DNA from 2 places in the Arthrobacter sp. D3-16 genome. Region 2 is predicted to be linked to the other one. Evidence: predicted binding sites of a transcription regulator. Region 2 holds the regulator's gene; the other holds the start of a gene.
What was found. Region 2 encodes Rex, which represses fermentation and respiration genes when NADH is low (regulators of the CRP and FNR family bind a similar motif). Its sites were predicted from a motif close to CTTGTGAANNNNTTCACAAG; they were not measured.
Positions count from the first base shown of each region.

Region 1 (10,740 bases), 900 kb from region 2:
CCGGCGGTGAAGAAGGTGCCCTTAACGGCCCCTCCATCATGCCCGGCGGTTCCAAGGAGTCCTACAAGGCCCTCGGTCCGCTGCTGGAAAAGATCTCCGCCAAGGTCGACGGCGAACCGTGCTGCGCCTGGGTGGGAACCGACGGTGCCGGCCACTTCGTCAAGATGGTCCACAACGGCATCGAATACGCCGACATGCAGGTCATCGGCGAAGCGTTCGACCTGCTGCGCTCCGGTGCCGGCATCGAGCCTGCCGAGCAGTCCAAGATCTTCTCCGAGTGGAACAAGGGAGAGCTCTCCTCCTTTCTGATCGAAATCTCGGCAGAGGTCCTGGGCCATGTTGACGCCAAGACCGGCAAGCCGTTCGTCGACGTCGTGGTGGACGCCGCCGGCCAGAAGGGCACTGGCCGCTGGACGGTCATCTCGGCATTGGAACTGGGCTCCCCGGTCTCCGGCATCGCCGAATCCGTGTTCGCCCGTGCCCTGTCTTCGCAGGCGGGCCAGCGCAAGCTGGGCCAGGAGCTCCTGGCCGGCAACGAGGCATCGGTGGAAATCCCCGAGACCTTCGTCGAGGATGTCCGCCAGGCCCTGTACGCCTCCAAGCTGGTTTCCTACGCCCAGGGCCTGGACATGCTGACGTCCGCAGCCAAGGAATACGGCTGGGACCTGAAGCTGGATGAGATTGCCTCGCTGTGGCGCGCCGGCTGCATCATCCGCGCCGAGCTGCTGAAGGACATCACCAAGGCTTACGCAGCTGACGAGAAGCCCGCCAACCTGCTGTTCGCTCCGGCCTTCACCAAGGCCATCGCGGACGCTGTTCCGGCCTGGCGCCGCGTTGTTGCCACGGCTGTCCAGCTGGGCATCCCGGTGCCGGTGTTCTCTTCCTCGCTGGCCTACTACGACGGCCTGCGCCGCAAGCGCGTTGCTGCAGCCCTGATCCAGGGCCAGCGTGACCTCTTCGGCGCCCACACCTACGGCCGCGTGGATGCAGAAGGCACCTTCCACACCCTCTGGGGCGAGGACAAGTCCGAAATTGAGGCAGTGGACACCCACTAGCCAAGAACTGACAGCCCACCTGCGGCCGGCAGTTCCCAGCTACTCTGGGAGCTGCCGGCCGTTGCTGTCCCTGCGCGGGCGGAACGCGACCAGCGAGGGAGTCCACCATGCCCCAGCCAGTAGCGATAGTCACCGGCGCATCCGCCGGGATCGGCTTCGAAGCAGCCACGAAGCTTCGCAGCGATGGGTTCGTGGTCTACGCCGGCGCCCGCAGGGTGGACCGGATGGAACCGCTGAAGGCCCTGGGGGTCAACGTCCTGGCACTGGACGTAACGGACGACGAATCGATGCGTGCCGCCGTCGGCCGCGTAATGGCGGAGCAAGGGCACATCGACGTCCTGGTGAACAACGCCGGGTACGGCTCGTTCGGCGCACTGGAAGAGGTGGAGCCGGCCGAAGGGCGGCGTCAATTCGATGTCAACGTTTTTGGGCTGGCGAGGATGACCCAGCTGGTGCTGCCTGCCATGCGGACGGCGGGCCGCGGAAGGATCATCAACATTTCATCCATTGGCGGGAAGTTCTATGAGCCGCTCGGCACCTGGTACCACGCCACCAAGTTTGCAGTGGAGGGGATGAGCGACGCGCTGCGGCTGGAGCTGAAACCCCACGGCATCAGCGTTTCCATCATTGAACCGTCCGGGACCCGGACCGAATGGGGCGGCATATCTGCCGGGAGCCTGCTCACCACCAGCGGCGGCGGACCCTACGCGGCGCAGGCACAGCAGATGGCTGGCGCGCTGGCCTCGGCGGACCGGGAACGGACGTCCACCCACCCCGAAGTCATCGGCCGGGCCGTGCTGCATGCGGCCACGTCCGCGCGGCCCCGGACCCGGTACCCGGTGGGAAACGGTGCCAGGGCCATTCTGGCGCTCCGGCGCTTACTCCCTGACCGCCTCTATGACGCGGTGGTGATGGCAGTGCTGAAGCGGGTGGCGGGATGAGCCTCAGAGATGGTATTCGATCTCGTATTCAGCCGGGTCCACGGCGGGCTTGGTCTCCCGCTGGGCATCCCGGTGGCGCCACTTGGCGGGAACGCCGGTGACGATCGATTCCGGCGGCGCATCCTTCACCACCACGGCGTTGGCGCCCACGGCACTGTCCTCGCCGATAGTGATCGGTCCCAGGATCTTGGCGCCGGCGCCAATGGTTACGCGGTCGCCGATGGTGGGGTGCCGTTTGATCCTCGCCAGCGAGCGGCCGCCTAGCGTGACGCCGTGATATATCATCACGTCCTCGCCGATTTCTGCTGTTTCACCGATCACCACGCCCATGCCGTGGTCAATAAAGAACCGGCGGCCGATCGTGGCGCCGGGATGGATCTCGATACCGGTGACGAACCTGCCCAGCTGGGAGATCAGCCGCGCGGGGAAACGCAGGGCCGGGTTCTGCCAGAGACGGTGCGTCAGCCGGTGGATCCAGATGGCATGCAAACCGGAATAGGCGAAAAAGTTCTCGAAAGAACCTCGAGCCGCCGGGTCGTGGGACCGGGCGGCGTCGAGGTCTTCCTTTAGTCTTGCGAAAAAGCCCACAAAGTTCTTTCTACAGGAAACGGGCGGATGGCGGTTCTGAATCAGCCGCGGATGTCGTCATAGAGCACCGTGGAGATGTAACGCTCGCCGAAGTCGCAGACCACAGCCACGATCAGCTTGCCTGCGTTCTCCGGGCGCTTCGCCAGTTCCAGGGCCCCCCACACGATGGCGCCGGAGGAGATGCCGCCCAGGATGCCTTCCTTAACGCCGAGCTCGCGGGCTACGCGGACCGAGTCCTCGAGTGTGGCATCCAGGACTTCGTCGTAAACGTTGGTGTCCAGGATCTCGGGCACGAAGTTGGCACCGATGCCCTGGATCTTGTGCGGGCCGGGGGCGCCGCCGTTGAGGATTGCGGAATCCTTGGGCTCGATGGCGACGATCTGGACGCCGGGCTTGCGCTCCTTGAGGACCTGCCCGACGCCGGTGACGGTGCCGCCGGTGCCGACGCCGGCGACGAAGATGTCCACCTTGCCGTCGGTGTCAGTCCAGATTTCCTCGGCCGTGGTGTTGCGGTGGATCTCGGGGTTGGCCTCGTTGGCGAACTGCTGGGCCCAGATGGAGTTCTCGGTGCTGGCGACAATTTCCTGGGCCTTTTCCACGGCACCGCGCATGCCCTCGGAACCCGGCGTCAGGACGATCTCGGCACCGAAGGCGCGCAGCATGACCCGGCGCTCGGTGGACATGGTCTCGGGCATGGTGAGGATGACCTTGTAGCCCCGGGCGGCACCCACCATCGCCAGGGCGATGCCCGTGTTGCCGGAGGTGCCCTCAACGATGGTGCCGCCGGGCTTCAGGGCGCCGGACTTCTCGGCGGCGTCGACGATGGCCACTCCGATGCGGTCCTTGACGCTGTTGGCAGGGTTGTAGAACTCGAGCTTGACGGCGACCGTGGCTTCCAGCCCCTCGCTGAGCCGGTTGAGCTTGACCAGCGGTGTGCCGCCGACCAGCTGTGTTACATCGTCATAGATCCGTGCCATGTAGATACGCCTATCTTGTGAGGGGTGAATACTGAGGTCAGCCTAACGAGGCTGCGTAACACCCGCTAAGCGTTAAGCCATGCAGAGTAATATTTCCTGGCCTTGGCGAGCTTGGGGTTGATGATCACCTGGCAGTACCCCTGCTCCGGATGCTTGGCGTAGTAATTCTGGTGGAATTCCTCGGCAATGTAGAACCGGGGGAGCCTGCTGACCTCGGTGACTATGGGGTTCGCCCACAGGGCCTGGTTCCGTTCGATGGCTTCCTCGAAGAGGATCTTCTCTTCGGTGGTCTCGTAGAACATGGACGAGCGGTACTGGGTGCCGACGTCGTAGCCCTGCCGGTTGAGCGTTGTGGGATCGTGCAGGGCAAAGAACATGTCCAGGATGACCTCGGCCGGAATCACGTCCTCGTCAAACGTCACGGCCACCACTTCGGCATGGCCGGTGGTGCCGTTGCAGACCGAGTAGTAGTCCGGATGGGGATCGTGGCCCCCCGTGTAGCCGGACACCACTGAGGTGACGCCCTTGGTCTTCTGGTAGACGGCGTCGAGGCACCAGAAGCAGCCTCCGCCCAAAACAAAAGTTTTCATGACCTCTTCAATGGTTCGCGGCACCGGATGATTCCCCGGCCGTTGTGCAGCGCCCCTTCAAACATGCGGTCCGGACGGGGTGATGGGGTAAAACTAAGACTATGGAACCTGTGGACACTGACGTTACCGGCCAGGAGAATCACGACGCCGACGTACCCTCCGGCGCGGAGGCAGCGGCCCGCCAGCCCCAGGCTCCCACCCTGGGTGAGCTGCTCCTGGCGGTGGAGGAACTGTGGCCTGAGTCCCTGGCGGAGCACTGGGACGAGGTTGGGCTGGTGGCGGGGCACCCCTCCGCTGCCGTGACCCGGGTGATGTTTGCCGTGGACCCCACGCTCGAGGTCATTGAGGAGGCAGTGGAATGGGGTGCGGAACTCCTGATCACCCACCATCCGCTGCTGCTCAAGGGTGTCACCACAGTCGCTGCCACCACCCCCAAGGGCCGGGCCGTCCACCGGCTCATCGAATCGGGCACCGCCCTCCTGACCGTGCACACCAACGGTGATTCCGCCGTCGGGGGCGTGTCCGACGTGCTTGCCGATGCGCTGGGCCTGCAGGACGTTGCGCCGCTCACCGTGGCAGCGAATGGCCTTCCGGAAGAGGGAATCGGACGCGTCGGTGACCTGGCGGACGCCATGACCCTGGGCGATTTCGCAGCACGTGTCTTTGGCATACTGCCTTCCGTGGCGGGGGGAGTGCGCGTCTCGGGAGACAAGGACGGCCTGGTGCAGCGGGTTGCAGTCTGTGGCGGCGCCGGGGATTCGCTGTTTAATGAGGTGCGTGCCAGCAACGCTGACGTCTATGTCACCGCTGATCTTCGCCACCACCCGGCCTCCGAGGCGCGGGAAGCGGCATTGAACGGCCGGCCCTACCTGGTGGACGTCTCGCACTTCGCCAGCGAGTGGCTGTGGCTGCCGGCAGCCGCCGCAGCGCTGGGGAACGTCCTCGCAGACCAGGGACACGACGTCGAAATCCAGGTCAGCACCACCAACAGCGATCCCTGGGACTTCATCCTCACTCCGGGCTAAGCTTGGCGCCGCGAGGCGGGAGAGCAGGCCAGGCGCTAGAGTCTAGGAAGCGCCGTTCAGGTGCCCGGCTCCGGCCGGAAGTGATAAACGGAGGTAACAGTGGCGAAGGCAGCACCGGCAGAACAGTTGAAGTTGCTTGAGCTGCAGGGGCTGGATGCCAGGCTGAAGTCGCTCGCCAACCGCCGCCGCTCGCTGGAGAACGATCCCAGGATCAAGGATCTTGAAGCCGCCCTTTCCGTCGCCAACGGAGAGCTGGGTGCCGCGAAGGTGGCGGTTCACGATGCCGAGGCAGAATTGAAGCGCGCCGAGGCGGACGTGGAGCAGGTTGCCTCCCGGATCGAACGGGATGAAGCAAGGCTCAACAGCGGAACCGGACTGTCCAAGGACCTGGTCGCCTTGCAGAAGGACATCGCCTCCCTGAACAAGCGGCGTTCGGACCTGGAGGACGTGGAGCTCGAGGTCATGGAACGGCTCGATTCGCTCCGGGCCAGGCAGGCCAAGCAACAGGGGATCGTGGACGACATCCAGGGATCCTTCGGCAGCATCCGGGCCGAGTTGGATGCAGCCCTGGCCGAAGTTGAGGCGGAAGCCAGTGGGCTCCGCAACCAGCGTTCAGCCTTTGCCGCCACCCTCGACGCCGGAATGCTGGCTGTGTACGAAAAGACCCTGGCGAAGCGCGGAGTGGGCGCCGCGAGGCTGTTCCACGGAACGTCCGAGGCTTCGGGAATGAAGTTGAGCCCCGGCGACCTCGCGGAGATCAAGGCAGCGGCAGCTGACGACATTGTGTTCTGCCCGGACTCCGGCGCCATTCTGGTGCGTTCCGACGAGTGGGCCTGACCCACCTGGCTGGCATGGAACGCCGTCAAGCGGCGTTTTCACAGCGTTGCTTGCGACCTCAGTTGGGAGGGACGCGCGAACCAGCCCGGCAGGATGATGTCCAGCGCGTGCGGCTTCCGCGCTGAGCCCTCCACAAGTTCGGCCTCCCACTTTTCGCGGCTGGCCTTCAGCAACTGCGCGGGTGACTCCGGTGCCTTGCCCCGCCGGGCCAGGAGATGCCGTGCCAGCTCGCCGCGGGTGTGCTTGGCAAAGTGGCTGACTACCTTCCGCACCCCGTTGACCTCGGTGAAGACGTTGACGGCGACTGTTTGCGCGGCCGGCGGAGCCCACGCTGCCGCATAGGTGCTGGACCGGCAATCCACCAGCAGGTGCCCGGAAACGGCACCGGCCAGGGCGTCGGCGAGTTGCGGTTTCCAGAATGAGGCGAGGCGTCCGACGTCGGGCAGCGCCGTTCCCATGGACAGCCGGTACGCGGGCACACTGTCGCCGAAGCGGATGGCGCCCCAAAGCGCCGAAATGACGAGGACCGACTCATCCGCCTTTCGGCGCTGTCCGGCGGTAAGTGTCTTGTAGCCCAGGGCGTCGTAAAGCACCCCTGAATAGATCTGGTGCGCCGGAGCCGCCGGTTCAGCATGGAGCCTGGTGTTGCGGTCGACATCGTCCTTCAGCGACGCCCCGACCCCCAGCAAAGCGAGGGCGTCCTCGTGCGCGCTCACCGTGCCCAGCGCGTCAAGCACCTTTGCCCGGCAGGAGTTCAGCTGCGGGAAGCTCAACGAGGGCCAGTCGACGGCGGATCCGCGGACCGCGGGTGTCTTGCCTTCAGAAGGGGGAAGCAGAATCAGCACCGTCCGATCCTACCGGCGGAGGGAAAGCGGCACGGCGCCGGTAGACTGGATCCGGATGGGTTGACCAGGCGGCCGCGCGTCACGCAAGTGGCTCGAGGAACGTCCGGGCTCCACAGAGCAGGGTGGTGGGTAACGCCCACTCGGGGTAACCCGCAGGCCAGTGCCACAGAAAACAGACCGCCTGGGTCGCGCCGGTTTGAAAGCGGCACGAAACAGGTAAGGGTGAAACGGTGGTGTAAGAGACCACCAGCTTCCCGGGTGACCGGGAAGGCTAGGTAAACCCCACCCGGAGCAAGGCCAGACAGGGCGCGTTTGAGGGCTGCTCGCCCAAGTGTCCGGGTAGGCCGCTGGAGGGCGCCGGCAACGGCGTTCGTAGATGGATGGCCGCTACTCCCGCACCGGTAACGGGGCAGGAGCACAGAACCCGGCGTATCGGTCAACCCATCCACTTAACCGGTTTGACCTTGGAAGCTGCGTTGGGGATGCTGAACCGTGCCCTCTACTACTGATGGACAATCCGGGCCGGGGACCGCCCCGCGGCCAGTCCCTGCTCCGGGCAGGCAAGTTGTTGCCCTGCTTGGTTTCCTCGCCCTCTCGTATGCCGTCTGCATGCTCGCCTCCATCCCGATCATCCTTAACTCCAACGGGTGGTTTGCCGGTTCGATCAAGGCCCCGTGGATGCCCGCGGGATGGATGTTCCGCACCGCCTGGCTTTCGCTGTACGCGGGGATCGCCGTGGCCGCGTGGCTGGTCTGGCGGAGGGGAGCCATGGTCCGGCCGGTGGCACGCATGTATGTCCTCCAGCTCGTGTTCAACCTGGCCTGGCCCATCACCTTCTTTGGCCTGTACCCCATGATCGGCACAGCCGCCTTGTGGATCGCCCTGGCGGTGATCGGAGCATTGGCCTTTGTCCTGGTCCTCCTCATCCTGCGGTTCGGCCCCGTCAGCCCGGCCGCCGGGCTGCTGGTGCTGCCCTACTTCTCGTGGGTGATTTTCTCCGCCAGCCTCAACCTTTATTCCGCCGTCCATAACTGAGGCGGCACCAGGGGGCGCGGAAACCTGGTGTGAGTGATTTCACGCGGCTCGGGCCGCTCCCGGGCAGTCTGCCAAATTAGAATAGATACCGGACGCAGGAGTTCTTCCGCCGGAGTTGCGTTCGCAACCGGCGGTTTTCTTTTGCACACGATCCAGGCACCTGGGGGACAATCCCCGCAGGTGCCGGTGCCCCTGGACACCATCAGGTGGCCGACATCCGTGTACGAGGACGTACGCGGCTGAACCGAGGAAGGTATTTCTGTGAGCCAGACGTCAGATTCTTGTCTTGATACGTGGATGGGCCGGGAGGCCCTCGCCGAGGCCATGATTCCGGTGATCGGCCGGCTGTACCGCGAAAACAACGTGGTGACCAGCATCCACGGCCGGAGCCTGATCAACAAGTCCACCATGAACATCCTCAAGGCACACCGCTTTGCGCGCCGCATGAGCAAAGATGAGCTGCTGCTGGAGGAAACTGCTCCGCTCCTGAACACCCTGGCGGGGCTGGAGCTCGGCGCGGCAGCGATCGACATCGCCCGGCTGAACCAGAAGTTCAAGGAAGAGGGCGGCGACGCCACTTTGGAGGAGTTCCTCCGCGAGGAACTCGCCGAGATCGTGGGCAAGCGCGGCGGCGACGACCGCACCAGCACCGACGTCGTGCTGTACGGTTTTGGCCGCATCGGCCGGCTCCTGGCCCGCCTCCTGATTGAAAAGGCAGGCGGCGGCCACGGCCTGCGGCTGCGTGCGATCGTTGTGCGCCGGGGCTCCGACAATGACCTGTCCAAGCGTGCGAGCCTGCTGCGCCGCGACTCGGTGCACGGTTCCTTCGAAGGCACCATCCGCGTTGACGAGGCGGCCAACACCATCACCGCCAACGGTGTCCAGGTGCAGGTGATCTACTCGGACAACCCGGCCACCATCGACTACACCGCCTACGGCATCAACAACGCACTGGTGGTGGACAACACCGGCCGCTGGCGTGACGCCGAAGGCCTGTCCCAGCACCTGAAGAGCAAGGGTGTTGCACGGGTGCTGCTGACCGCTCCGGGCAAGGGCGAGCTGAAGAACATCGTCCACGGCATCAACCACCGCACCATCGAGGACACGGACCAGATCGTGTCCGCGGCTTCCTGCACCACCAACGCCATCACGCCGGTGCTGAAGGCCATCAACGACAAGTTCGGTGTTGTCCACGGGCACGTGGAGACGGTCCACTCCTTCACGAACGACCAGAACCTGATTGACAACTTCCATAAGGGCGACCGCCGCGGCCGTTCGGCAGCCCTGAACATGGTGATCACCGAGACCGGTGCCGCCAAGGCTGTGGCCAAGGCCCTGCCCGAACTTCTGGGCAAGCTCACCGGCAGCTCCATCCGCGTCCCCACCCCGGACGTTTCCCTGGCCATCCTGAACCTGAGCCTGGAAAACGGGACCACCAAGGATGAAGTCAACGAATACCTGCGGGAGATGTCCCTGCACTCGGACCTGCGCAAGCAGATCGACTACATCGACTCGCCTGAGGTGGTTTCCACCGACTTCGTTGGTTCCCGCCGTGCGGGCATCGTTGACGGCCTCGCCACGATCTCGAACGAAAAGAACCTGGTGCTCTACGTCTGGTACGACAACGAGTTCGGTTACAGCTGCCAGGTGGTCCGCGTTATGGAGGAGATGGCCGGTGTAAACCCCCCGTCCTTCCCCGCCAAGGAATCAGCCGCAGCCCTGGCTGCAATTTCCGTCTGATCCACCCCTTCGGCCAATCTCGATTTCCCGGCTGACTCTCTGGAATCAGCCGGGAATCGGGACCACACTTGTGCCATGGATAAAGATTCGACGCTCCAGCACGAAACCACCCTGGAACACGCACTGGATGTGGCAAAGGCGAACCACAAGGAGGCTGTCCGCCTGCTTGAAGGGGCCCGCGTCGCCCACGCATCGGGCGACGTCGGCGAAGACCGGGTGCGGCAGCTTGAGGGACTCCTGGCCATCGCCGAGGAGGACCTCCGACGGGTGATGCGGGAGCAGTAGCTCCGCCGGTGTGACCTTCCACCCGGCCTCCACAGTGTGGATATCGGCGGGGATGGCAGCCGGCTGTCCTAGGCTCTTCTGGTGCGTAAACATACCGGAAGGGCAGGCATCCCGTGACCGTGACCTGGTCCGCCTATCGGCGTGCCCGGCGCCGTTCCCGGCAGGCATGGGTAGTACTCGCTGTTGCTGCTGTCTCGGTGTTGGGGGCCCTGTTCTGGTTCTTCACCGCCGGCCAGTTTGCCGTAGCGGAGCCCTCCGCGTCCGGGCCCACAGCAGCCCCCGTCTTTGACCCTGCCTGGATGAAGCCCGTTGTGTCCGTCTATCCGGTGCCCCCAGGAACTGCCCTCTCAGCGCTCGACGGGCTTGCCGTGAAAGGACGCGCGGCCAAGGACGACTATAGCCGGGAGGCTTTCGGGCAGGCCTGGCAGGACGTTGACCGCAACGGCTGTGATACCCGCAACGACATCTTGCGGCGTGACCTTGCGGCTGTTGTGTTTATGGAAGGGTCCAAGTGCCGTGTGGCAGCCGGCTCCTTCCACGAACCGTATATTGGGCAGTTCATGGACTTCCGCCGGGGCTCGGAAAGCAGCCGGGCAGTCCAGATTGACCATGTCGTCGCCTTGGGGGACGCGTGGCAGAAGGGCGCCCAGGGGCTCACGGCAGGGGAGCGCCAAAGCCTCGCCAACGATCCGCTGAACCTCATCGCTGCGGACGGACCCGCCAACCAGCAGAAGAGTGCCGGCGATGCAGCCACGTGGCTCCCCAAGAACAAGTCCATCCGCTGCCACTACGTGGCCCGCCAGATCTCCGTCAAGGCTGCTT
Region 1 is NZ_CP096437.1:1,781,508-1,792,247, forward strand. It holds gene gndA (NADP-dependent phosphogluconate dehydrogenase) at 1-1,055, shown strand, start outside; gene M1D32_RS08510 (oxidoreductase) at 1,163-1,996, shown strand; gene epsC (serine O-acetyltransferase EpsC) at 2,000-2,584, opposite strand; gene cysK (cysteine synthase A) at 2,626-3,561, opposite strand; gene msrA (peptide-methionine (S)-S-oxide reductase MsrA) at 3,627-4,151, opposite strand; gene M1D32_RS08530 (Nif3-like dinuclear metal center hexameric protein) at 4,253-5,176, shown strand; gene M1D32_RS08535 (zinc ribbon domain-containing protein) at 5,276-6,013, shown strand; gene M1D32_RS08540 (YaaA family protein) at 6,052-6,858, opposite strand; RNA gene rnpB (RNase P RNA component class A) at 6,915-7,306, shown strand; gene M1D32_RS08550 (TspO/MBR family protein) at 7,351-7,893, shown strand; gene M1D32_RS08555 (glyceraldehyde-3-phosphate dehydrogenase) at 8,191-9,633, shown strand; gene M1D32_RS08560 (hypothetical protein) at 9,709-9,918, shown strand; gene M1D32_RS08565 (HNH endonuclease family protein) at 10,032-10,740, shown strand, end outside.
Region 1: a site for Rex is predicted at 7,920-7,939, ahead of M1D32_RS08555 (glyceraldehyde-3-phosphate dehydrogenase). Genes of this name have one in related genera too.

Region 2 (10,740 bases):
CCAGGCCTTCTCGGCCCAGATGGCACCGAACATCAGGGTGAAGGTCCAGCCGATGAACGCGATCGCGTTGATGCGGTACGACAGGTTCTCAAGGCTGAGCGCTGACGGCACCAGGCGCATAAAGCCCAGCTTGTCCGTACCGCCGGCTGCAACGGTCTTTAGTCGTCGTGCCTGGACGAGCTGGAGCGCGGACATCGCGAACGTCAGGGTAAAAAGCGCTGAGGAAAGCACGGCGATGGACACGTGGATGATCAGCCAGTAGCTCTGCAGGGCGGGAACCAGGTGGCCAACGGGAGTCCAGTACGCCACGGAAGCGGCCACCAGCATAATGATCACCAGGCCCACCACAAACGTGCCGAGGAAGCGCAGGTCCCGGCGGACCAGGACCAGCAGGAACACGGCCACGGCAACGAATGCGCCAGTAGTGAGGAACTCGTACATGTTGCCCCAGGGCACCCGGCCGGCGCCCAGCGCACGGGTCAGCACGCCGGCGCCATGGATCAGCGCACCCAGGACCGTCAGGGCTACCGCCACCCGGGCGGGAGCGCGCCGTTCGGCCGCGTACTTCATGTCGGCGTCGGCGGTGATGGCGCCACCGGCCCCGTTGCCGGCCGGCAAGGCAGCGGACGACGACGGCCGTTCAGCCCTGCCCGCCGGCCCGGCGAGGTGCGACTCGCTGCGGTCTCCCGCACGGGCCCCTACCGGCACCCGGGCCGGGTCTTCCGCCTGTGCGGCTTTGAGGTCGATGGCGCGCAGGGCCTTGCTGCTCTTGGCCAGGTCCCAGGCGAAAGCGATGAAGGCCACCGTGTACGTGCCTGCAGCGAGCAGCATAAAGAGCTCACTGTACTGGCCCATGGTTTCGTTGATTCCGTACGGCATTACTGGTCCTTTTCGGGCCCGGTGGGGCCTGCTGGGGTGGTGACTGAGCCTGGAGTGGTGGCAGCGCCCGGGTCATTGTCCTGCTTCGGGCTGGACGTTTGCTGTGAGGATTCGGGCCCGGCTGCATCTGCATCCAGCTGCCATTCCCCGGACAGCAGCTTCCGGACGGCTTCGGCCTCGGCGGCGAGGCGGTGGTCCTCACCGCGGGCCAGGAGCCCGTACTCCACCATCGTGCGGCCGTCGGCGTGGGTACCGGTGCGGACCCAGACGCGGCGGCGGTTGACGTAGAGCGAGAGGATGAGCCCGGCCACCGCGAGGAGCGCGAAAATCAGGGCGTACAGCTGGCCGGGGTTGTGGTGGATGTCCACGCCGATGTACCGCTTCACGCCGTCGAAGCTGATGGTGCCCTTGCCGTCCGGCAGCGTGTAGCTGCTGCCGGGGGCCAGGGTGATGCCGCCGGCGTCCAGGTTCCTCGCGTTGAGCGGAGTCAGGGCCTGCACATCCAGCTCGAAGACGTTCTGCGGGGCACCGTCGTCCAGGCCCAGGTCGCCGTAGTAGGAGTTCAGGGTCAGCTGGGGGTTGAAGAGGTCGGGGTCGCCGCTGAAGGAGACACCCTCGTTCGAGACGAAGGCCGTGGGCAGGAAGAAGCCGGCGAAGCCCAGCTGGTCCGGCTTGGCGTCGGGAACCTTGATGACCACTGAGGAGTAGTAGTTGTCCCCCTGCAGCTTGGCCACCACCGGCCCCTGCATGGCCACGTTTCCGTCGCCGTCCCGGATGGTCACCACGGGGGCGTACCCGTTGCCGGTGAGGTAGATGCTGGTGCCGCCCAGGGTAATGGGATCGTTGACCTTCAGGATTTCCTTCTGCGCCGGCGCGTCCGGGTTCTCCTTGGTGGTCACCGCGGCGGAGAAGTCGATGGGCTGGCCGAACTTGCCCTCCGACTCGCGGTCGAAGGTGATGTCGAACTTGTCCAGCTGGACGGAGTAGGGCTGGAGCTGGCCGGACTCGAAGTTGGTGCCGGGCGTGAACTGGTCGTAGCCCACCAAGGTGTTCACGAAAGTGTCACCCTCCACCAAAATCCGCTGGCCGCTGTAGCCGAACAATCCACCGATGGCTACGGATACCAGCACCCCGATCAACGACGTGTGGAACACCAGGTTCCCCACTTCCTTCGTGAAGCCCCGCTCAGCGCCCAGCGACGGACGCTCGCCGCCGCTGTCCCGGACGTCCACGCGGTAGCCGCGCTTCTTCAGCACCGCCGCGGCAGTGGTGATGGCGCTCGACGCCGGGATCCCGGCGTCGGACGGAATGACAAGCGTGCCGTACTCGGGGAGGCGGGACAGGCGCTTGGGGGTCCGCGGGGGCTGGGAGCGCATCGCCTTGTAGTGCGCGATGGCGCGGGGCACCACACAGCCGATGAGGGAGATGAACAGCAGCAGGTAGATGGCCGAGAACCAGGCCGAGGAGTACACGTCGTACAGCTGCAGGGTGTCCAGCAGCTTGCCGTAGTCCGGGTTGTCCTTAATGTACTGGGTGACCACGGACGGGTTGGCCGGACGCTGCGGGAACAGCGAGCCCGGGACTGCCGCCACGGCGAGGAGCAGCAACAGGAACAGCGCTGTACGCATGCTGGTCAGCTGGGTCCAGGCCCAGCGGAGCATGCCCATGGGTCCCAGTGCAGGCAGCGCCGCTTCCGCCTTGGCCTCTAACAGCTTGGCGCCGGCCACCGGATCGGACGACTTCTTGTCTACGTTCACGCGCTCGCTCATCAGATCGGCAACTTCACATCGGTTTGGAACCAGTACTGCAGCCCGGTCACCCAGGTGCCCCAGACGCCACTGGCCATGAGCAGCCCGAGGACCACCAGGATGCCGCCGCCAATGCGCTGGATCGCCAGCCGGTGCTTGCGGAAGAACGCCATGACACCCATCCCCCGCCGAAGCGCCAGCGCAATGAGCAGGAAGGGGATCCCCAGGCCGAGGCTGTAGACGAAGGCAAGGAACGCGCCCTTGGCGGCGGACGAGCCGCCGGAAAGGCTCAGGAGCTGGACCGCGGAGTAGGTGGGGCCGATGCACGGTGCCCAGCCAAGGCCGAACGTGAGGCCCAGGAGCGGCGCCCCCCACAGCCCGGCCGGTGGCCTGGCGTGGATTTTGGCGTCCCGCTGCAACCAGCTGAAACCGCCCATAAACACCACGCCCATAACGATCACCAGGAGGCCCAGGACCTGCGTAATCCAGGCATTCTGCGAGCCGGTGACCAGGGTGCCCAGCTGGCCGAACGCGCCGCCGAGGAGAACGAAGATCACGGAGAAGCCCAGCACGAACAGCCCGATTCCCATCAGCATCCGTCCGCGCTTCTGCTTCTCCAGGTCCACGCCCGACAGGCCCGTGACGTATCCCAGGTAGCCGGGAACCAGCGGCAGGACGCATGGGGACAGGAAGGAGACCAGTCCGGCCAGCAGCGCTACCGGAATGGCGAGGAGGAGCGAGCCGTTGAGGATGGCTTCGGCAAAGGGGCTGTTCATGGTGTCCGCGCTACTCAGCCACGGCGGCAGCGATAAGGGCTTTCAGGGTGCCCCTCTGGATTTCGCCAAGGACGCGTGACGCCACGCGCCCTTGCTTGTCCAGCACGAGGGTTGTGGGAACTGCGCCGGGAGGAACCAGGCCGGAAACAGCCAGCAGGACCCCGCCGTCCTTGTCGTCAAAGCTGGGGTACGTCAGGTTGAAGGACTTGTCGAAGGCTTCCGCGGTGGCCTTCTCGTCCCGAAGGTTGACGCCGAAGAACTGCACGCCCTGGGGCTTGAACTCCTGGTGCAGCTCTTCGAGGATGGGCGCCTCAACCCGGCAGGGGGCGCAGGCGGCGAACCAGAAGTTCAGGACAGTGACCTTGCCCTGGAAGTCAGCGGGGGCAACAGTGGTTCCGTTGAACAGCCTGCCGTTGATCTGGAGGGCGGACTTCCGATCGCCCGCCGCAAACTCGGTGACAGACCCGTCGCCGGCCACATAGTTCTTGTTGTCCCCGGCCCTTGCCTGCTCCGCGAGGGCATCTTCCTGGGCACACGCCGAAAGGCCCAGGGTCAGCGCGGTCAACGCGAGGCCGCCGGCAGCAAGGACGCTGCGGCGGGACGTGATGGGCAGGCCGGGCCGGCCCTTTTCGATAAAACTGTCAGACACTTCTAGGCTCCAGGGGTGCTGGCTGCACCGGGCAGAAGGGACGCCGCGGGTTCGCTGTACGCGACGCGCACCAGTGTGCCGTCGTCGTCGAACACCAGCGACGTGATGGAGGTCAGGGTGCACTCACGCTTTCGCGGATCGTGCCACAGGGGCTTGCCTTCCGCGCTCAGGCGGGTGGCCCAGATGGGAAGCTGGTGGCTGACCATGATCGCTTCGGGCCCCTCTGTTCCGAAGTCGCCGTCGGCCAGCTCGATGGCGCGGAGGCGCGCCTCCTGCGCCGCTGCCATAACCCTTGCCGCCTGCTGCTTGTACGGCTCGCCCCAGGAGGGCCGGAGGGGGTTAACCAGCCGCGGCCAGTGCTTGGGCCTGCGCAGTTCCGCCTTGCTGACCTTCATGCCCTCAAAGTAGTTCTCCGCCTCGATGATCCGCTCCTCCGTGTGGATGTGCAGATGCAGGGCTTCCGACGTCGGCCGGGCAGTTTCCTGCGCGCGGTCCAGTGGCGAGGCGGCCAGGTAGGTGATACGGGCCCCGTTTTCGGCGCGCTGCCGGAAGTGCTCGGCGAGGGTGCGTGCCATCTCCTGCCCCAGCTCGGAGAGGTGGAATTCGGGCAGCCTTCCGTACAAAACGCCGGCAGGATTATGGACCTCGCCGTGGCGGAGCAGATGGACAGTGGCTTGGGGCATGTTTACCAGTTTCTCAAAGATGGCGTTCGATCCGAAATCTTCTACATCCAGTAGAACTGAAATTTATGAAGAAATGTTCCGAAGGCGGGAACAAAAGATGCATATGCATGTTTATAGTAGATGCAGCAGTTAGTTGAGACTTCAACAGATGAAAGTTCAACGGCACGACCGTCAACAGGTAACACCCAAAGGAGCAACATCATGGCACTTCCCGCAGACGTCACCACCGGCACCTGGACCCTCGACAACTCCCACAGCGAGATCGGCTTCACCGTCCGCCACGCAGGCATCAGCAAGGTCCGCGGCCAGTTCAAGGAAGCAGCAGCAACCCTGGAACTCGGCCAGGACGTGGCAGAATCCCGGATCAACGCCACCATCAACACCGCCAGCTTCGACTCCGGCGATGCGAACCGCGACGGCCACGTCAAGGGCGAAGACTTCTTCGATGTGGAGAAGTTCCCCGAAATGTCCTTCGTCTCCAACGGCCTGGTGGCCAAGGGCAACAGCTACGAACTGACCGGCGACCTGACCATCAAGGGTGTCACCCGCCCGGTCACCCTGGACACCGAGTTCAACGGCGTGGCCGTGGACCCGTTCGGCAACACCCGCGCCGGCGTCTCCGCTGAAACCACCATCAGCCGCAAGGACTTCGGCCTGACCTGGAACGCTGTCCTCGAGACCGGCGGCGTGCTGGTGAGCGACAAGGTTGCCATCAACCTCGAACTCGCCTTCATCGCTCCCGCAGCGTAGTCATTCTTTCCGCCGGAACCCCGGCACCGGCCGTCGCGCCGGTGCCGGGTTCTGTCGTTAATGGGGTTCTGTCGTTGATGGCGTTCGCCGTCCCGGCGCTGCAGTGAAGCCGTGGCTCGTTGCGCAGGGGCAGTCCCTGTGCACCGAGCCACGCTGTGCCGCCGTCGGGGCGGGGCTACAGTGATGGCCATGAGCAACTTTGACAGTGCAAAGCCCCGCAACGGTTTCGCCGCCATGTTCTCGGTGGCGGGACTTCCCACGGAGCTCAAGGTCTCGTTCTGGATCTGGTTCCTGGGCGGCATCCTCGGCCTCCTGGGCGGACTGCTGGGCATGCTTGCCTCGCTGGTGCTTTTCGCCGCGGCGCCTGCTGCGGCCGCGCTGGTTCTGTTGCTGATGCTGCTGGCGGCGGCAGTGGGAGCCGCGCAGATCATCCTTGCCCTCAAGATGAAAGAGGGGAAGCAGTGGGCACGGCTCGCCCTGACAGTCCTGACGGGCATCACCCTGGTCCTGGCGCTGGTCAACCTGGCCATGCGTGTTGGCCAAGGCGGCAACTGGGCGGGCTTCCTGATCAGCCTCGCGGCAACAGTATTGCTCTGGCTGCCGAACGCGCAGGCCTGGTTTGCGGCGCAGGGGAACAGCGGCCGGCAAGGTATCGCCGGGCAAGGGCCGAACAGGGGCGGAATACCTCCCAGGAATGACTCATAAGCTGCCGGTCCGGGGGTACGGTGGACTTAAGCCATGCTGGGGGTAGGGCACAGGACCGAAACCCGGCAGCCTACCAGAACCCGCCACGCCAAAGGACAGCTCATGAGTAATCCTCCCGTCCCGCCTCCCGTGCCCAACGATCCCGAGCAGGGCAACCAGCAGCCGCGCTACGGGGAAAACGCCCCGCAGTACGGCCAGAACGCTCCACAGTACGGCCAGAATGCTCCACAGTCAGGCGCTCCGCAGTACGGCCAGAACTCTCCGCAGTATGGCCAGAACCCGCCGCAGGCTCCGGGCTTTGGCCAGCAGCCGTTTGGACAGCAGCCTTACGGCCAGTCCCCGTACGCGCAGTACCCCTCGGAGCAGCCGCAGCCCACGGGCAGCAACGGAGTGCCGCAGCTGGTCAACATCTCGTTCTGGCTGCTGATCGCCTCGGCCGCAATCTTCGTTATCTCCATGCTCACCGGGCTCACCCAACTGGACGACCCGGTATTCCGCCAGACCTTTGAGCAGCAGATGGAAGGCAGCGGAGCGGGCGTCACGTACGAGGACATCAAGGGCGTCATCGCCGGCACCCTGGTGGTCTTCGCCATCCTCGGCGCAGGGCTTTACCTGCTGGTGGCCTTCTTCATCCGCAAGGGCAAGAACTGGGCCCGCATCCTGGGCACCGTGTTCGCTGCACTGTCCATCGTCGGCCTCTTCGGTCCTCCCAGCATTGGAACCATCGGCACGCTCCTGGGGATCGCCGCCATCGTCCTGCTGTACCTGCCGGCGGCTGCCCCGTACTTCCGGAAGCAGCAGCCCTTCGCCAACCCTTACGGTGGCGGCCTGGGCAACCCCTACGGCCGGTAAGTTTTACGCACTTCCCACACCTGCGGGCGTGGGTCCCGGAACCGCCTGAAAACTAGGCGGTTTGCCCCGGGGCCTGCGCCCGTTGTGCGTGGTAGGCCAGGATCTGCAGTTCAGTGGCCATGTCCACTTTACGGAGGTTGACTCCCTCCGGCACCTGGAGCATCACGGGGGCGAAACTCAGGACACTGCGGACCCCGGCAGCAACCACACGGTCGCAGACATCCTGCGCCACGGCCGCCGGCAGCGCCAGCACCACCATATTCGCCCCGGTACGGTGGAGCACTGTTTCCAGGTCGGCCACATCGCTGACACGCAGCCACCCCACCTCATTGCCCACCACCATCTGGTCGGCGTCAAAAATGGCTACGACGTCGAACCCGCGGGATTCGAACCCGCCGTACCGTGCCAAAGCCTTGCCGAGATTGCCGGCACCAACGATGGCTACCTTCCAGTCGTGCGTCAGCCCGAGTGCCGCAGCGATGTGCCGGCTCAGGTACTGGACTTCGTAGCCAACGCCGCGGGTACCGTAGGAGCCCACGTGGGACAGGTCCTTGCGGAGCGTGGCGGAACTGACGCCCGAGGCTTCGGCGAGGGATTCGGAGGAGACGCGCTCCACTCCCTCGGCCAGCAGGGTGTTCAGGGCACGCAGGTAGAGCGTCAGCCGGGCCACCGCTGCGGGCGGAATCTGTTTGGCTGGCGTGTCCGTGGTCCCCGGAAGATCCGGGACAGCCTGGGGAGTTGAATCCAGCGAAGCCACCAGCCCCTCCCTCGCATCGCGTTGTGACTCCACTCTAGAGCCCCCCGGCCGATGCCAACAAAGCAGCCAGCCACAAAGCGCGTGCGGTCACCGGTGCTGCTCCCCTACTCGGCCAACGCCCGCTGAAGCACGCGTTCCAGCCGGACCTCATCGATCTTCCAGAAGTCGCGCTGCACGCCGTCCACCAGCACTACCGGGATTTCCTCGGCATAACGTTCCCGCAGTTCCGGCTGGTGGTCCACCAACTCTTCCGTCCACCCAAGCCCCAGGGAGGCAGTAACCCGCCCGACGGCGTCGCGCGCCTCTTCGCAAAGGTGGCAGTCAGCTTTGGTGATCAGGACGACGCTCGGTGTTGCCATGACTTAACCGTAGCCCCGTTGGCTGGGACCCGCGACGCCGACCATGTCCACCGACTGGATTGACTAGACTCAACTTCATGCCCGAGGAGAAGTACGTCGCCGTAGTCACCAAGCCGGTTGCGGCGCCGCAACCCGGCGAGGCGGCGTTCTTCGACGTGGACAACACCCTCATGCGCGGCGCCAGCCTTTTCCATGTTGCCCGCAAGATGCACCAGCGCGGAGCCTTCACCATGGCCCAGGCAGCCGGGTTCGCTTGGAAGCAGTTCAAGTTCGTGGCCCGCGGCGAAAACATGGATGACGTCCACGCCGTCCGCGACTCCGCGCTTACCTTGGCTGCCGGCATCACGGTTGACGACATCAAGGCCCTCGGCGAAGAGGTCTACGACGAGATGATCGCCTCCCGGATCTGGCCTGGCGCTAAGGCCCTGGCCGAGCAGCACCTGCGGGTCGGCCGGCGGGTGTGGCTTGTCACTGCGACTCCCATCGAAGTTGCCACGGTGATCTCCACCAGGCTGGGACTCACCGGAGCCTTGGGGACGGTCGGGGAGATTTCGGGGGGCATGTATACCGGCCGCCTGGTGGGAGACATCCTGCACGGCTCCGCGAAAGCAGTGGCTGTCCAGGCAGTAGCGGACGCGGAGGAGTTGGACCTGAAGCGCTGTTGGGCCTACAGCGACTCCTACAACGACATCCCTCTGCTGACCCTGGTGGGCCATCCGGTGGCCATCAACCCGGACGCCCGCCTCCGGCGCCACGCCCGCGACAACAACTGGCCCGTCTACGACTTCCGGGCAGGCCGCCGCGCAGCCACCTTCGGCCTCAAGGCAGCCACTGCCGGCGGCGCCGTCTACGGCCTCTGGAAAGGCTTCGCCCGCATCCGCGGCCCTCGGGCATAGCATCTCCAGGCGGGTACCCGGACAAAACAAAATGCCCGCCGCCTCGGAAGGCGACGGGCATTTCCACGCTGTTCGAAGTATCTCTACTTCTTGTTGCGGCGCTGGTGACGAGTCTTGCGAAGCAGCTTGCGGTGCTTCTTCTTGGCCATACGCTTGCGACGCTTCTTAATAACTGAACCCACGAAAGTTCCTTACAAACTAGATGCAGTACCTGTCTGATGGAAAAGTGTTCGTGGACAGAGCTACGAACTGAACAACTGACAGATTCTTACAATGACGTAAAACGTTCCTTAACAGGGTACCGCTTATCCGGAGCCGCTTCTGACCGGTGCGGCCCCGACCGGCGAAAACACGGCGATTGCGACGAAAGGACTCAGGCGGTTTCGGTGTGGCCGTCCACCACAGCACCCTTGAGGTACTGGTCCACGGCGGCTTCAGGCACCCGGTAGGAGCGGCCGAAACGCACTGCCGGCATGTCGCCGGAGTGGACCAGCCGGTAGACGGTCATTTTGGAGACGCGCATGACCTGGGCTACTTCTGCCACGGTCAGGAACTTCGCGTTGGAGAAGTTCTGTTCTGCCGACATTTCCCTATTTTCCTTTGCTGACGGATGGACAACAGTGACCCCAGGTACGTGCCAATGCGGTGTTTCCGATGCTGAGCCATCCACCAACCACCTTCTAGATACTCTAGATGCTCCTGTGGCCGATGTGAAAGTAGCAGGGTCCCCCTATTTGCACCCCCACTGTGGGGGCCTACCTCCTGCGCTTGCGGGCGGAAGCGGCGAGCTGGTCCAGCACCGAGACCGAAACGTCCCAGTCCATGCAGGCATCGGTCACGCTCTGCCCGTACACCAGCTCCGAGCGGCCGGCCTCGTGTTCCGCAACATCGAGGTTCTGCGCGCCGCCCACCAGGAAGCTTTCCAGCATGACGCCGGCAATTGCCTGCGCGGAAGCGCCGCCGTCTTCCAGCTGCGCACCGATCTCCAGCGCCACTTCTGCCTGGCGGTGGTGGCTCTTGCCGCTGTTGGCGTGGCTGGCGTCAACGATGAGGCGCGGGTTAAGGTGCTTGGCTGCCAGCTTGGCGGAGGCTGCCTCGACGTCGGCAGCTGAGTAGTTGGGGCCCTTGCGCCCGCCCCGGAGGATCACGTGGGTGTCGGGGTTTCCCGCGGTTGCAACCAGCGCCGCCCGGCCGTCGCCATCGATGCCGAGGAAGGCCTGGGCTGCGCCGGCAGCCCCGCAGGCGTCGATGGCCACCTGCAGGTCGCCGTCGGTCCCGTTCTTGAAACCGATGGGCATGGAGAGCCCGGAGGCGAGCTGCCGGTGGATCTGGCTCTCGGTGGTGCGGGCCCCGATGGCGCCCCAGGAGATGAGGTCCGCCATGTACTGCGGGCTGATCGGCTCCAGGAATTCGGTGGCGGTGGGGAGCCCGAGCGCGGTGACCTGCTGCAGGAAGTGCCGGGCGGTCCGGAGGCCGGTGACCATGTCGTGGCTGCCGTCCAGGCGGGGATCGTTGATCAGGCCCTTCCAGCCGACGGTGGTGCGGGGCTTTTCGAAGTAGGTCCGCATCACGATGAGCAGGTCTTCCTTGTGCTTTTCGGCCTGGCTGACCAGCCGCCGTGCGTACTCCAGCCCGGCCTTCGGATCGTGGATGGAGCACGGTCCCACGATCACCAGCAGGCGGTCA
Region 2 is NZ_CP096437.1:882,030-892,769, reverse strand. It holds gene ccsB (c-type cytochrome biogenesis protein CcsB) at 1-879, opposite strand, end outside; gene resB (cytochrome c biogenesis protein ResB) at 879-2,648, opposite strand; gene M1D32_RS04300 (cytochrome c biogenesis CcdA family protein) at 2,648-3,403, opposite strand; gene M1D32_RS04295 (TlpA family protein disulfide reductase) at 3,414-4,016, opposite strand; gene M1D32_RS04290 (histidine phosphatase family protein) at 4,055-4,735, opposite strand; gene M1D32_RS04285 (YceI family protein) at 4,937-5,485, shown strand; gene M1D32_RS04280 (hypothetical protein) at 5,675-6,190, shown strand; gene M1D32_RS04275 (hypothetical protein) at 6,293-7,042, shown strand; gene M1D32_RS04270 (redox-sensing transcriptional repressor Rex) at 7,095-7,799, opposite strand; gene M1D32_RS04265 (glutaredoxin family protein) at 7,904-8,158, opposite strand; gene M1D32_RS04260 (HAD family hydrolase) at 8,236-9,054, shown strand; gene M1D32_RS04255 (30S ribosomal protein bS22) at 9,138-9,236, opposite strand; gene M1D32_RS04250 (helix-turn-helix domain-containing protein) at 9,428-9,640, opposite strand; gene M1D32_RS04245 (3-deoxy-7-phosphoheptulonate synthase) at 9,810-10,740, opposite strand, start outside.